One region of the Paenibacillus sp. OT2-17 genome, then DNA from elsewhere that is predicted to be linked to it. Evidence: predicted binding sites of a transcription regulator. Region 1 holds the regulator's gene; the other holds the start of a gene.
The links. The regulator NrdR, encoded in region 1, represses ribonucleotide reductase genes. The targets are predictions, from matches to a motif close to AACACNATATATNGTGTT.
Positions count from the first base shown of each region.

Region 2: nrdI (class Ib ribonucleoside-diphosphate reductase assembly flavoprotein NrdI) is a predicted target of NrdR. The motif match lies at 2,355-2,372, and genes of this name have one in related genera.

Region 1 covers NZ_WUDQ01000113.1:254-8,619, reverse strand. Annotated here, with positions in the region: gene lpdA (dihydrolipoyl dehydrogenase) at 1-950, opposite strand, end outside; gene GRP75_RS14075 (TetR/AcrR family transcriptional regulator) at 1,147-1,713, shown strand; gene GRP75_RS14070 (radical SAM/SPASM domain-containing protein) at 1,857-2,735, opposite strand; gene GRP75_RS14065 (helix-turn-helix domain-containing protein) at 2,966-3,721, shown strand; gene GRP75_RS14060 (GNAT family N-acetyltransferase) at 3,739-4,389, shown strand; gene GRP75_RS14055 (alpha/beta hydrolase family protein) at 4,386-5,390, shown strand; tRNA gene GRP75_RS14050 (tRNA-Lys) at 5,535-5,607, opposite strand; tRNA gene GRP75_RS14045 (tRNA-Ala) at 5,620-5,695, opposite strand; gene nrdR (transcriptional regulator NrdR) at 5,826-6,293, opposite strand; gene GRP75_RS14035 (alpha/beta-type small acid-soluble spore protein) at 6,399-6,623, shown strand; gene GRP75_RS14030 (lytic transglycosylase domain-containing protein) at 6,743-7,306, opposite strand; gene coaE (dephospho-CoA kinase) at 7,303-7,899, opposite strand; partial or broken gene GRP75_RS14020 (manganese efflux pump) at 7,911-8,366, opposite strand, start outside.
Region 2 covers NZ_WUDQ01000133.1:174-7,570, forward strand. Annotated here, with positions in the region: partial or broken gene nrdE (class 1b ribonucleoside-diphosphate reductase subunit alpha) at 1-1,843, opposite strand, end outside; gene nrdI (class Ib ribonucleoside-diphosphate reductase assembly flavoprotein NrdI) at 1,830-2,189, opposite strand; gene GRP75_RS14880 (DUF2500 domain-containing protein) at 2,597-2,959, shown strand; gene GRP75_RS14885 (GNAT family N-acetyltransferase) at 3,019-3,579, shown strand; gene GRP75_RS14890 (MFS transporter) at 3,582-4,805, shown strand; gene GRP75_RS14895 (ABC transporter substrate-binding protein) at 4,878-6,569, opposite strand; gene GRP75_RS14900 (LacI family DNA-binding transcriptional regulator) at 6,850-7,397, shown strand, end outside.

The DNA.
Region 1 (8,366 bases):
TTATGGGCAAGGGCTGGACCCTCCGTAATATCTCCAATGGCAAAAATATGCGGAATAGCCGTTCTACACTGCTCGTCTGTCTCGATCAACCCCCTGCTCGTCAGTGGCAAGCCAATGTGCTCCAATCCTAATCTGCCATCCGTATTCGGTTTTCTGCCTACAGTAACTAATACAAACTCAGCGGTGACATGATGCTGCTCTTGATCTTTTGAATAATGCAGCGTAATAGTATCCGTATTCTGCACGACTTTTTCGGCTATCGCCCCAGTTACGATGCTTGCACCATCTGTTTTCAATTGCTTAACAACAGGGGCCACAAGGTCCGTCTCAAATCCCGGCAGCACCCGTTCCCCTCCCTCCAGAATCATTACCTTTGTTCCAAATTTGGCATACATTTGTCCAAGCTCAACGCCAATATATCCACCACCTATCACGATCAGGCTGGACGGAACCGCTGGAAGCGAAAGCGCCTCTGTAGAGGACAAAATACGTCCGCCAAACGGAAATGCTTTCAGCTCGATTGGACGGGAGCCGGTTGCCAATATGGCATACTTAAAGGATATCGTTTGTTCCGCTCCATTTTGATTGATGATGGCTGTATGCCCATCAACCAAACTCGCCTCCCCTTTCAGAATGCTCACACCTGCCGTTTTCATTAAAAAGCCAACTCCGCCTGCCTGCTTATTCACAATCCCCTGTTTGAAAGCCTGAGCATTCACGAATGACATCGCTGCATCTGCCTGATTTACCTGCCTGAGTATCTCATAGCGATGTGCTTCGGCAATCAAAGCTTTGGATGGAATGCAGCCCACATTCGTGCACACTCCACCTAGCTGACTGCGTTCAACAATCGCCGTTTTCATTCCAAGCTGAGAAGAACGCAATGCTGCCACATAACCTCCTGGCCCTGATCCAATGACCAGTGTTTCTACAGATTCATGCTTGCTCATAACTAATACCTCCTGTTAAAATGGCATGATTTAAAATATGATGATTATAATATATTATAGTCATCATATTTTAAAAGCGTCAATAGTCTTGATCAGCCTTTCTGAAGTTGTCGTTATAGGAAGACAAATTGACACGTTTTATTATGATGATTATAATATTTTGAAGTTAGCATTATAAACCCGTGGAGTGATTACAATGCCTTATCCAAAAGGCCATAAGATGAAAGTGCGGAGTAAGATCGTTGAAAGTGCTGCCCAAGCTTTCCGTGCCAACGGTATTCAAGATGTAAGTGTGCCCTTTATTATGAAAGGGGCAGGATTAACTCACGGCGGGTTTTATTCACACTTTGATAACAAAGAACAGCTAGTCGCCGAAGCCTGTCGCTATGCCGTCAGTGATACCCTCGCACTGCTTCAGGAGGCCGTTGACCAAGAAAAGCAAGATCCTAAAATTAATGTTGTCATCGATTACTATTTAAGCACCCATCACCGTGATCGAACAGAAATAGGCTGTATTATTCCTGCCCTTTCCGTAGAAATAGCCCGTTCTTCCGAAGAAATCCGGCAGATATTCACGCAGGAGTTGGAAAGAATGATTACGTTTATCTCCAATTTGGGGGGAATGGATCAGTCCAAGGGCAGTGCATTGTTCAGTAGTATGGTTGGTTCTCTTGTGCTTGCACGTTCTGTTAATGATCCTAAACTGAGTGACAGCCTTCTCTCGGCAGGCAAACAGTATGCCAAAGCGCTGGTTAATAGTTGAATGTAAGTATGTTTTACGTATGCAAAAAATCCGCTAAACACCAAGAAATCCTTGATGTTTAGCGGATTTTTCCTAAGAATCTAAACTCAAAACGGAGGTAACGATTTGTCAGAGATTCGAAGTCTCCACCTGCCAAATCTCGGTTATGTTCCAAATCGTTTGCGGTACCCGCATTTTCGGCATAACTCTTCTACCGCTTCTCTCTTAGAGAACCCGAAGTACAGACGGTTTGCACGCTCCCCTTCCACAATGTCGGAAAAAGATTGTTCATGCACGTTACCTAAATTTATGACGCCTTCTCCATCCAGACAGCAAGGGACCACCGTTCCATCCACCAATACCGCCGCTTGGCTACGGAGTGCATGGCAAAAGCCTTTTCCGTCATCTTCCGGAGCACTGAGGCTCGGCCATTCAAATTCATGGTCTTGATTCAAATAAACGTTTGGTGCGATTTTGACCCCACTGCCCGGTATCACCTTTTCCTCAATCCGATAGTCCAGTCCAAACTCTTGCTCCAGTCGTTCAAGTGTTTCCCGGTTGCGCTGACGCTGCACATTAGTCAAATTATCTTCAGTCAAGTTCCAGAGACGGAACGAAATAATGACATTGTGTTTCACCGCTTCTCTTACAAACGTGAAAATATTACCCAAATACCCTTCTCGATCCACGGAGCCTTCATGCCCGTCAAAACTGTGGAGAGAGAAGTTCATCTGACGCAGCGCTGGCTGCCCAAGCAGCTTATGTCCGGTCTTCGGCAGCAAGGTACCATTGGTGGTTATATTGACCTTCAAGCCTTTCTCATGAGCACTTTCCAGCAAAAGATCAATTTTCGGATGGAGCAACGGCTCTCCTTTTACATGCAAATAGATGTAATCCGTGTGTGGTTTGACCTGATCAAGCACATTTCGAAAGACTTCCGGATCAATAAATTTTTTGACACGCTGTGTTTGAGGACAAAAACTGCATGCGAGATTGCAAATGCTCGTTATCTCAATGTATACCTTTTTAAAAGTTTTCAACATGATTTCCCCATTCTAACCTTCATCCGGAGCATCTTGTTTATGCTCACTAATCTTATGATTATAACGGGTTATCACCGACAGGTAAACTCTCCAGTCTCTCCCTTGGTGTGGGCATCAAATGCTCGACACATACGCCTATCCAAGATTTGATTTGATATTTTCTATTGACCCTAGGTCTGACCTAAGGTTTATAGTGGAGTTATTCAACTATCAGTAAAGGAGTCCTACCATTGAAAGAACACATTACGATCAGCCAGCTTGCTCAGCTCATGAATGTATCTGTACATCAACTGCGTTATTTTGAAGAAAAGGGAGTCCTGTATCCATCACATACAGAAGAAAATCAATATCGAATGTACGGGCTTCATGAGATTTATCAGCTTTCGCATATTTTATTATTACGCAAATTAAATGTCCCTGTCGATCAGATTCAAGAATGTATGACTTCCTATGCTGCCGATGACTATAACCAGCTTTTAGAGCATTCGTTGCAGAAGGTACAGGCCGAAATAGCTAACTTGAAGATGCATGAACAGTTTATTCACAAAGTGTTAGAAGAACATAATAATCGGGCCCAGCAGGACGATGAGTATCAGGTCAAACGATTAGGTCCCCGTCATTTAAAGCTATGGTTTGCATTGGAGAATGGTCAAGAGCTCACTGCCGGTAACCTATTTGAACACCGCCCTGCCCCACCTCGATTATTTGAAAATGACCTGCATTACTTGTCTGATGCTGGACAGGCGAAGCTATGTTATGAAACGGCGGATGTGGCTGACTATATTCTGGAAGAGGGCAACTATCTTTATAAGCATCTTTCCGTCATTGAAGAACCAGAGATTGATTATGAAATTAAACAAATGGAACGATATGTAGCTCATCACCAATATAACTGCCAAAGCAAGATTGTTCTAGTAGAAAAATCTTATCTTTCGATGTTCGACAACAACAAGCTGCAATACGAAATTCAGGTTAAAGTAGAATAAATCTTGGAGGGCGTTAAATGAGTGCAAAATCCTTTGACATTGTTGCATACCAGAAACAAGACCATGAAGCTGTTTGCAGTCTTTTAGTCGAATCGTTTAAAGCAAAATTCCAATCTCTTGTTACACTGGAGGAGCAAGATATACAGAAGTTGTTAATGCAGGTTTGGGTTCAAAATCCTTATTCTTCATCTATGAAACAATTTGTAGCCAAAGAGAACGAAGATGTTGTCGGTGTTCTTTCCCTCAAATGGAAGGCCCCCTCCTCTTCACTTCCTGAAACAAATCCCATTTCTTTAGCTCCGCTCCTAAAACAGTTTGGTTGCTTCAATGTATTTAAATTTTTGACAGGTATGCATGCGCTGGAGTATACCCCCGCTGCAAATGAGTGTTACATTGATCATTTGGCGATTCGTTCAAGTCATCGTAACCAGGGAATAGGACGCCTTCTTCTAGCTTTCGCACAGCAATTTACGGTTGAATCTGGGTTTCATGCATTGACGCTTCATGTAGCGCATAAGAACCAAGGGGCTATCCGTTTGTATCACAAACTGGCGTTTGAAGTAGAACAATCCAAGTATAATGGGTTACGGCATTTTTGGTTCAAGGAGCCTGTATGGTATCTGATGAGTTGGAAAGAGAACCTGCATTCGAGGAGAGAGCATCGTTGAAAAAAACATTCAAGCTTACTTTTGGTATTGCGGCAGCTCTGGCTGTTGCCTTGATACTAATTGTTCTATATCAAAATTCCTACAAGATGACAGAAGAAAACATACAAATTGCGACACCTAAAGGGCTGTTAACAGGTACATTAGCTTTGCCTAGGAACTACTCGGGAAAGGTTGGACTGGTTGTTTTTGTCCATGGGGATGGTCCTATTAATGACACATATGATGATGGATACAAACCACTGTGGGAAAAGTTCGCTTCCAAGGGTTATGCCTCCCTGTCACTGAATAAGCCCGGTATTAACAGCGCTCCTGGCAATTGGCTCGACCAAAGCATGGAGGACCGCGCACAGGAGATCCGATATGCAATAGACTGGGCAAGAAGCTTACCGATGATTGATAAGCAAAAAATCGGCCTATGGGGAGCCAGTCAAGCAGGATGGGTCATTCCGAAGATCGTTAAAGAGGAGCATGATATTGCATTCAGCATCCTTGTATCGCCTGCCGTGAACTGGATTTCCCAAGGACAATTTAATACCAGAAAAGAAATGGAACAAGAAGGAGCTACTCCGCAAGAAATTCAAAAGACATTGAACTACGATCAAGAAGTTCTACAGTTACTGAAAAAACATGCTTCTTATGAAGAATATCTAGGCATAGCCGATCCTGACGATATGATTTCCAAAGAAAGATGGAGCTTTATAGGCAAAAATTTTCTGTCTGATTCCACCGAAGAATTAAGTCACTTCCATTCTCCTGTACTCTTGGTTCTGGCTGGCAAAGATATTAATGTTGATGTAAAGGGTACCGAGCGAGTCTATCGCCAGAAAATACCTCCAGAACTGCTGTCCGTGATTCATTTACCTGAAGCCGACCATTCCATGATGGATGAAAAAATCGCGCGTTCAAAATCTCTAACTTTCTTAACAGCCGTATTCGCCCCCAGAAAATTGGTGAATGGTGAGTATCTCAAATCCCTTTCCGATTATGTCAGTCAGCGTTAAACAATGATGTTCTTTTTTGCCATACTTCTTTTGATATGCTAATGAAAAAATGCTAATGAAAACCCCATAACTGTTCTCGGTTAGACTGGGAATAGATCTATAAACAACAAAAAAACGGCATCTCTGCCGTTTTTTCTAAAAGGATGGACTCTCAGGGACTCGAACCCTGGACCAATTGATTAAGAGTCAACTGCTCTACCAACTGAGCTAAGAGTCCATAATAAAAGTTTGGTGGAGCCTAGGGGGATCGAACCCCTGACCTCATCGCTGCCAGCGATGCGCTCTCCCAGCTGAGCTAAGGCCCCATCATAAGTAAGTTAATCAACGTTTCAAGCGACTTCTATATCATATAAAATTTTTATTCCTGTGTCAATACTTTTATAAAAAAAATATAATCATCTTCCCACCTTGACCCAAGAAAGATACAGTCAGCGATCAGTCGCTGGCTGTATCTTTAGATAACAATGTTTTCAGTTCCTTCATAAACATATTGATGTCTTTAAACTGACGATAGACGGACGCAAAACGTACGTAGGCGACTTCATCCACTGGGTAAAGCTGTTCCATGACCAGCTCCCCGATCTGCTGACTATCGACTTCTGTGGCTGCTGTGTTGCGGATAGCGTTCTCCACCTGGGATACGATCATATCCAATTGCTCGACGGATACTGGGCGCTTCTCACAGGCTCGAATGAGACCGCGCAGCATTTTATCACGACTAAACTCTTCACGGCTGCCGTCTTTTTTGATGACCATGAGTGGGGTTTCCTCCACCATTTCAAAGGTGGTAAAACGCCTGGCACACTGCTCACATTCACGGCGGCGACGGATGGACTTGTTATCATTCGCAGGTCGCGAATCCAACACTTTCGTGCCATTGTAGGCACAATACGGACATTTCATAATCTCACCACTTTCTTTTTCCAATAAATTCCCGAAGATTTTTAGTAATAATTTTGTCAAAACGGATCATAATATGTTTACCACATCGCGAGGAGGTGAACAACAATGGCACAAGGAAACAATGGCAACTCCAACAATCTGGTAGTCAGCAGATCCTCCGGCGCTCTGGAGCAAATGAAATATGAGATCGCTCAAGAGCTGGGTATCAGCATTCCTCAAGATGGATACCAAGGTAACATGACTTCCTATGAGAACGGTTCGATCGGGGGCTACATCACAAAACGCCTCGTAACGATCGCCGAACAACAATTGGCAGGTCAATACCAATAATCGCGGTAATAATGCAGAAATAACAAGAAAAAGTGTATGGACGGGCTGCTAAAAACAGCCTGTCCTGCGCTTTTTTTCATTTTAAAGCGAAAAGGCTCATCATGTCATTAACTTGTCTTTTAAAAATCATTATAAATTTTCGTGTATTGCCTGTAGTAATAAATGACCCGCTGTACATAATGTCGTGTCTCACCAAAAGGGATTTGCTTAATGGACTCTTCTTTTCCATCCCACACTCCCTTATCGAGCCACTCTTGAACTTTACCCGGCCCTGCATTGTAAGCAGCTACGATTGCTACAGGATTATCCTGAAACTTCATGGATAGGTTATGCAAATACCAGGTTCCCAGCTCTATATTGGTACCAGGCTCGTGCTTGACACTGTCTAGCGGAACCTTTTGAATCTGGGCGCTGTCCATAATCCAATTTGCTGTATTCGGCATAATCTGCATCAACCCCAGTGCACCCTTATGCGATTGCTTACTGGTTTTAAAATTGGTTTCTACGCGGATAATAGACGCCACCAAAAATGGGTCCACTTCATACGTTTGTGAATACTGCCGAATCTCATCCTTATATTGAATCGGATAGAACCAGGACATCCAATTTGAATTGAGGAACAGAATCAGGACAAACCCGACAAACAAAGTGAGCAGGACTCTTTTCTTTCGCAAAATGTTCATGCAAGTCCCTTCCGCTGCCAAAATTGATCAATTTGTCGTTTCGTCTCAGACTGTGTTCCGCTATTATCGATAACGATATCGGCCAAGTTTTTCTTTTGTTCAATATCCATTTGTGCGGACAGCCGAAGTCCAGCTTGTTCCTCCGTCAGACCGTCTCTGAGCATCAGACGCTGGAGCTGAATATCACGTGGTACGTACACAACCATAATTTCCTCGTACAAGCTCTCCAGCCCGGACTCGTACATTAACGGGATATCTGCCAAAACAAGCTTGTCCGGCTGTTCCCGTTCATATGCTTCCATACGCAGTCGCATTTCCTCACGAATAGCAGGATGTGTAATATCGTTAAGTGCCTGCCGCTGGGCAGGGTCTCCGAATACAATCTCACCCAGTTTTTTGCGGTGCAGGGTTCCGTCACTGTTCACTATAGCTTGTCCAAAATGCTGTATGACCGCCGCCAGCACCGGATGCCCCGGAAGCATCACTTCCCGGGCAATGGCATCTGCGTCGATCAGCAGCGCACCTTTGGCGACCAAAAGAGCCGACACGGTGCTTTTTCCGGTAGCAATACCTCCGGTTAATCCGATATTCATGCTCTTTCACCTCATAACAGCTTCAATATGCCCATCATAATCAGTAATAATGCCGGCAATACACCCAGCGCCTTCATAAATCGAAATGCTGATAGAAAGAAGCCTGCCTTCATCCCTGCAATCAAAAATGTTCCACTGAATAACGTAATAGCCAGCGCAGTAGACAGTGGCTGAAAACCAAGCATAGCTGCCCCTAATCCCGCTCCGAACGCATCGACCGATAATGCAATACCCAGCCAAACCGCTTCGGTAGCAGATATACTGCCAGAACGGTCCATATCCGCAGCAGACGGGCTTCGAAGAATCCGAATAACAAGTCCCCATTTGCGGAACTCCAGAGAAAATAGCGTTCGCTCCTGCTGCTCTACAGAAGCTTCTGCCGACAGATCTTTTCTTGAGCTAAGGAAAGACTCTGTATCAGCATCCTCTATACTCTTCTTCTCTCCAAGAACAGATCTGCTCACTGG
Region 2 (7,397 bases), on a different contig from region 1:
CCTTTTGCAAATAAGGCATTGGATAGTAGGTCGTCGAATTGGCATAGGTACGGGTTTCAATCTGCTCAACAATCGGCATGACGCTGGATGTTGCATTTTGAATGTACGAAATGCTAGCAGTCGGCGCAATTGCCATACGATAGGCGTGGTACAGGCCATTTTTCATCACATCTGCTTTTAATTTGTCCCAGTCCGCTGAAGTCGGAACATAGATGCCTTTGAACAACTCTTGCACACGTGCAGTTGTCGGACGATAATCTGTGTTCAGGTATCGGTCAAAATATACGCCTGTCGCATAATCCGATTCCTCAAATCCATAAAAGCTTTGTCCAGATGCTTTCGCGATTTCCATACTCTTTTCGATGGAATGATAGTTCATCGTCATGAAGAAGGTACGGACAAAGTCTTTTGCTTCATTGCTTTCATACGCAATTTTGTTTTTGGCAAAGTAGCCGTGCAGATTCATAACACCCAGACCGACGGAGTGCATTTCACGGTTCGCTTTCGCAACACCTGGTGCATTAGCTACTTGGGTCATATCGCTGACTGAGGTGAGCGCGATCATACCCTCATGAACAGATTCGCGAATTTTACCATGTTCCATCACATTTACAATGTTCAGAGAAGCCAGATTACAGCTCACGTCCCGGCGGATAGTATCCTGTTGTCCGTAATCTGTAATTTCGGAAGTTTCCTGCAACTGGAAGATTTCCGTGCATAGGTTCGACATCTTGACTTGACCCACGTTTTTAAGAGCATGTGCCTGGTTCGCGTTACTTTTGTTCATGATATATGGATAACCAGACTCCAACTGAATCATGGCAATTTTCGTCAGCATGTCACGTGCGCTCATCGCTATTTTTTTCTTCACCCGATCGTCAGCAAGCAGCGTGTCGTACATTTCATCCAAATCCATGTCGTCCAGATGCGTTCCATAGGCTTTGAACACACTGTAAGGAGCAAATACATGCAGCGGTTCATTATCTTGAGCCAGCTTGTAAAAGCGGTTTGGCACCAGCAATCCAATAGAAAGTGTCTTGAGACGTACTCTTTCGTCAGCATTGATTTTTTTGCTATCCAGGAACTCAAGCACGTCCCATCCGAAAATGTTGTAATAGGCTGCGCCAGAACCTTTACGTTGTCCCATTTGATCTGCGTAGGAGAAGCCGTCTTCCATCAGCTTCAGCACAGGCATTATGCCTTTTGCTGCGCCTTCTACACCCTTAATCGCTTCACCGCGTGCCCGCAGCTTCGACAGATTAATGGCAACACCTCCGCCGATTTTGGACAACTGCATGCAGGTGTTCAGCACATAGTTGATTGAGTTCAGGGAGTCGTCCATTTCGAGCAGGAAGCAGGAAACCAATTCCCCACGGCGGCTTTTGCCTGCATTTAGGAAGGTTGGTGTCGCTGGCTGGAGACGTTGCTCCATCATCGAGCGGGACAACAGGCGTGCCGTATCGGCGTTACCGCGTCCTAAATGCAGCGCGACAGCAGCAACCCGGTCAGGGTAATGTTCCAGATAGACTTTACGGTCGTTACTCTTCATTGCATAGTCAGTATAAAACTTGGATGCTGCCATATAGGAAGGAAATTTAAAATTATAGCTATGAGTGATATGGAAAATATCATTAATTTCGTCAGCCGTGTAGCTGTTATAGAAATTTTCGTAATAATCATTCTCAATCATATACAGCACTTGAGCGGTTGTGTCAGCAAACTTCAAACTCCGTTCCTGAACTTCCTTCATAAATTCCGCTACAGCCTCTTGGTCCTTTTCCAATTGGAAAAAGCCGTCTGTATCGCGTTTCATCAACATGTTGTTCAATTCAATATGCCGCAACTCGGCTCACCTCCTGTTTAAAACGCTCTACATCTCCGAACGTTCCAGATAATTCAAATTTACTAATTACGGGGACATTATAGTGGTCGGCAATCAAATCCGCACTTTTGGCAAATTTCTCACCCCAGTTACGGTTGCCGCTTGCAGCTACACCAACAAGGTTTTGTGCATTTTTTTTCAAAAAGGAAGATACCCTCTCAGGTATCTGCCCAAACCCGGTTGTATATGTAATAAGTACGTAAGGTTCTTCTATAGTCATTTGCTCCTCGATCTGAACCGCTGGAAGCTTGAGCTTGTTTATAAATCTTTTTACATTGCCGGTCTTGGAATCATATGCAATCAGCATGGTATGCAACCTCCTTAAACAATTAACGAAAAAAGAAAACGGCATTGCCCGAGATCCATCATAGCTGGAAACCCTTGCTGGCTGTGCCATTTAAAATTTTTGACTCTATATTTACATGTATTTTCATACCTGTATCTTCAAGATATCGGGCATAAATACGTTTTTTACACTATATTTAGAGTACATTCTCTATTTTATATCTATATATAGTTTTGTCAATCGGTCTAGAGGGGATCAGCGGACCCAGATCGGGTATAAGTCCAAGCGGGGTACGGAAAAGAGCGAAAGAACTTTTTTTTCGTAAGTATGTTAAAAAAGTATTGGAGTTTTTGAGGGTGAAGATGTACGATTTGTCAATGGGCAATAGAATGGAAAATTTACATTTTACTGTAGAAAGGATGAAGCAGATGGGAAATGATTTTATGGAATTTCAATCGTTTAATATGATCTTTTTTATCGTATTTGGACTCATTGCTATTGTAATGATTATGGGAATTGTCAAAACGATAGGAGCGGGCCTGTCCAATCAAGCAGCCGAACGGATACAACGTTCATGTAAGGTTGTGGATAAACGGACGAGAGTGCGTGGGGGATCAGGCGATTTTTCAGCTTCGACATATTATTATATCACCTTTGAGTTTGACGGGGGTGAGCGTATGGAGCTGGAGGTGAAGGATACGGACTTTGGTATGATTGTGATCGGGGATCGTGGGGAGCTTCATTATAAAGGTACACGTTTTCTGGAGTTTGTAAGAGTAATGGAAGCATAAAGGTGTTGGCGGGGAGTTAGTATTGCCAAAACAAATACATAATTGGAGGGAAGATTACGATGCCGCATATCATTGGAAAACGAATTGTATTGAGAGAATACCGTCAAGAAGATGTACCAGCTATCCGAAAATGGGTCAATGACCCGGAAATCACACGTGGTTTAAGCGACGTGTTTATCTACCCGCATTCACAGGTGAATAGCGAATCCTTTGTGCAGATGATGATTGACGGCAACCCCGAGATCAAAGGTTTTGTCATTGCGCATAAAGACACACTGGACTATATCGGACAACTGGATTTATTTAAAATCAACTGGGTAAATCGGCACGCCACCCTTGGTGTTGTGATCGGGCGTGACGGTGACTTGGGCAAAGGCTACGGACGGGAAGCGATCCGGCTGTTACAAAAATTTGCATTTCATACACTGAATCTGCATCGGCTGGAGCTGGAGGTCTATGCGTTCAATGAACGTGCACACCGTTGCTATTTGGCATGCGGCTTCAAGGAGGAAGGGCGGCTACGGGAAAAGCTATTCAGGGAAGGGCAATACTATGACATTATTCAGATGGGGATTTTGCGAAGCGAATACGAGGCTGCAGAGCAAGCGACGGAATCCTAAGAATGCAATCTCATAAGCTATTTTACTCCGTCAGCTTTCTTCAATTTTTTATGAGTGAAATCACGGGGACTACGCTCATCCTTTTTCTATTAGCTAAAGGACTTTCTTTGCAGAGTGCGAACTTCTTACTAGTTGTATTCTTTGTAAGTATTTTTTTGTTTGAGATACCCACAGGGGCTATTGCAGATAAGTATGGAAGAAAAATTTCTGTTATTTTGGGACTTTGTTGTTTTCTACTCTATAGTGTGTTGTTCGTTTGGACAGATCATATCGGGGTGCTTGTGTTTGCGCAAGTTTTTGGGGGTCTGGCTATATGTTTACAATCAGGTTCGTTGGAATCATGGGTTGTGGAAAATAGTGATAAGCCCATGGAAGTTCTTTTTACAACCTCTAACAGTATACAGTACATTTCGGGATTTATTTGTGGTCTGTTGGGAGCCTTCCTCGCAACTTTTAACTATTCACTTCCATGGGTGGCTAGCATTTTATCTATTATTGTATGCATTTTTCTATGTTTCTTTTATATGGATGAGGAGAACGTTACTCAGCGAAAGACGTCTACTACCCGTATTAAAACGATTATCGGAGAAAGTGTACGTATCGGTTTTGAAAATAAGTCTATCTGGATCGTGTTTATGATTGGCTTATTTATCAGCTTTTCGAACTCGGCGGGGAATACATTTCAACAGCCACGTCTGGTTGGCCTTTCCGAACAAGGGATTTGGATTATGGGGTTTATCAAGGCAGGGTATTCACTATGTATGACTTTGGGAAGTTACCTGGTTCGAAAGCTAGGCTCACGATACAGTGATGTACGTATACTCATGTATGCTTGCGGTATGATTGGGATATGGCTCATTTTAGCCGGTGCGTTCAACACATTTTATCCTGCACTGCTTACCTTTTTGATCTATGAAATTGGGCGCGGCATGTATCCGGTTGCCAAACAAATTTTTCTGAACAAAAGAATCTCTAATGAGTATCGTTCTACACTACTATCTCTGGATTCTGCGATTTCACAATTAGGCATGTGCGTAGGTTTAATCGTGACAGGTATCATCAGTCGTAATTTTACGGATTTGTCTTCCGATCAAACACCAATTCAAATATCTTGGGTGATGTGTGGCGGGATTGCGTTGATTCCTATCATTTTATTGTTTCACGTCAATCGTGTTTCAGGCAAAAGTAATTCTTGGAAAGAAAAAGAAACCAAACAGAATGTTTAATATAAAAGTTAATGTAGAAGGGCTGAACAGCATTGTCTGTCAGCCCTATAATATTTCATTAAAAAGCAAACCCTATTTTTCGCCGTACCACAGTTTCAGGCGATTTTGGATTAGGCCAGTGTAGATTTCTTCAGCTTTTGGCACACCCGCCTGATCCAGCTCTTGGAGCATGCGGTCATACACAGCGTCGAACTGATCTGGCTTGGCGAGTACAGCCTCAGGAATCCGTTTGCGTACAATGTCCTGCGACTTTTGATAAATAACATTGTAATTCGTATCGGTCGGAACAGGCATGTTGTAGGCAGCACCCCACTCTTTTACCGGAAAATCCTTTTCGTTCGGAAACAGGTCTTTCCACGTCTGGGCTTTGTATGCCTGAAGGGACTCTTTTTCGGCTTGACTATAATTTTCGGTAATCATCTCCGGATAATTGGTTGTGTAATAGTTGCCAGAAGGGTCCTTCACGCTATCGCCATAATGTGGCCCCCATATCCAGTACAAACCGATTCCTGACTCTCTGCTAAAAGAAGCGTTATCAGTGTTTTTACGTTGTTGCACATCCGCCGGAATGACTCGTTTGCCGTTCTCTACGTTGTAATGCTGGCCTTCAATTCCCCAATTGCGTAAAATTTGTCCTTCGTCGGAGGCCAGAAAATCCAGAAACTTGATAGCTCGCACCGGATTTTCGCATGAGGTTGTAATTCCGATCCCGGATGCAGTATCGAAGCCGATAGGCTGAAGGGAATGGTCCTCGTATTTCTCATTTAAAGTGACTGGAAAATGGGCGTAAGTGAATTCATCCTTACCGGCTGCCTTGAGCGCATTTTCGGCATCTTGATAGTTCCATTCCTGATCAATGAGTCCGATGACACGGCCTGCGGCGATTTTGGACTTGTACTGATCACTTTTTTGTACAAAAGTATCCTTATCCAACAGTCCTTCATTGTACATATGGTTCAACCAACGGAAATATTCGCGTTCTTCTGGGCGCTTGTAGTGAAGAATGGCTTTGTGTGTTTTAGGATCAATATAATATTCGCCATCGTCGGGTCCACCTGTAGCAGTAACAGCCGGGTTTGTCACTGTAATTTGAATTTTCCAGTCTTCGGCATCAAGTGATAGGGGAATGGTAGGCTGGCCATTGGTGGTAGGGTATTTGGCGACATAATCTTTAAGTGCTTTTTCAAAATCTTGAACGGTGCGGATTTTAGGGTATCCAAGCTTCTTAAGTGCCTGATGCTGGATTTCGAAGCCAGCTTGTGCATCAAACGCGATGTGATCCACACCCAAATTGGTCGGGATCGTGTAAATGGCTGGATCTTCACTACTATATTTAATACGATTAAAATAGTCTCCATACACTTTCTTAATGTTAGGGCCGTATTTATCAATGAGATCTGTTAAGTCAATGAGTGCTCCGGCATCGACCAACTTGCCAATGTCTGATTTGGGGTACACGAGATCTGGATACTCTCCGCTCGCTGCCATTAAAGCAAACTTTTCCTCGCCTCGACCATTGACAGCATGTTCGGCATTTAGCGTAACGCCCGTTTTCTTGATAATTTCCTGCCCGACAGCATCCTTCATGTTGTTCCAGTTAGAGCTGGAATCACCGCCAAAGAAAGTAAGTGTAATGGGACTGGTGTCATTAGGATCTTCCTTTTCTGCCTTACCGTCTGTTCCATTCGCGCAGCCCGTTGTAACGAGCAGCAGCAAAGACAGGAGTAGAATGGAGCTCTGTCGTACCAACCTGTTCTTGAACATTTGCAAATCCCCCTTAATAAGTATGATTTACACAATGTAAGTGCTTTCAATAGTAAATTGTAGGAAATAAAGAACCTCACGTCAAGTAATTTATAATTGCTTGTTATGCGGTTTGTTTTTTTATTAAGCAAACATATTTTGGTGAAGGGTGTGGATTTGTACAAATCTATCATTTGATGATCTAAAACAAAGTATGCTACGATGGTACCAGTTTATAGGTACACCCGTGTATTAGAAAGGTTAAGATAGAAAAAGACTCCGAATAGGGTTGGGTGAGAAGATGCGTGGAAAAGTAACGTTGCAAGAAATTGCGGATGCGGCGGGCGTTTCAAAGTTCGCTGTTTCGCGTGCACTATCAGGCAAACCCGGTGTAAGTGAAGAGACAAGGGCGGTTCTGGTCAAGCTTGCCGCCCAGATGGGCTATTTTCGCAGTCACCCCAAAATGACAGGGGTAGAGCCTCGGGACACAGATACCAGAGAATGGTCAGGTACCGTGCTAGTGTTATTTCCGAATATTAGGTATCAGAACAGGGAATCTAGATACTGGGGGCCAGTATTTGAAGGGATTTCTGAGCGTCTGAACCGTAAGGGTATGGATATGATCACGTTAACGGAGCCCTCGACTGAAGATATGTTTTCTTTACTGAACCCGGAGGCGATTAAAGGGATTATCACAGTGGGGACGATTTCAACTTCGTTGTTGCTGAACATTTATCGGATGGGTATTCCGGTCGTCATGGTAGATCATTGGGATTCTGCATTTTTAAGTGATACGGTGTTTACAGATAATCGCACATGCATGAGTGAATTAATGAAGGACTTGCTGTG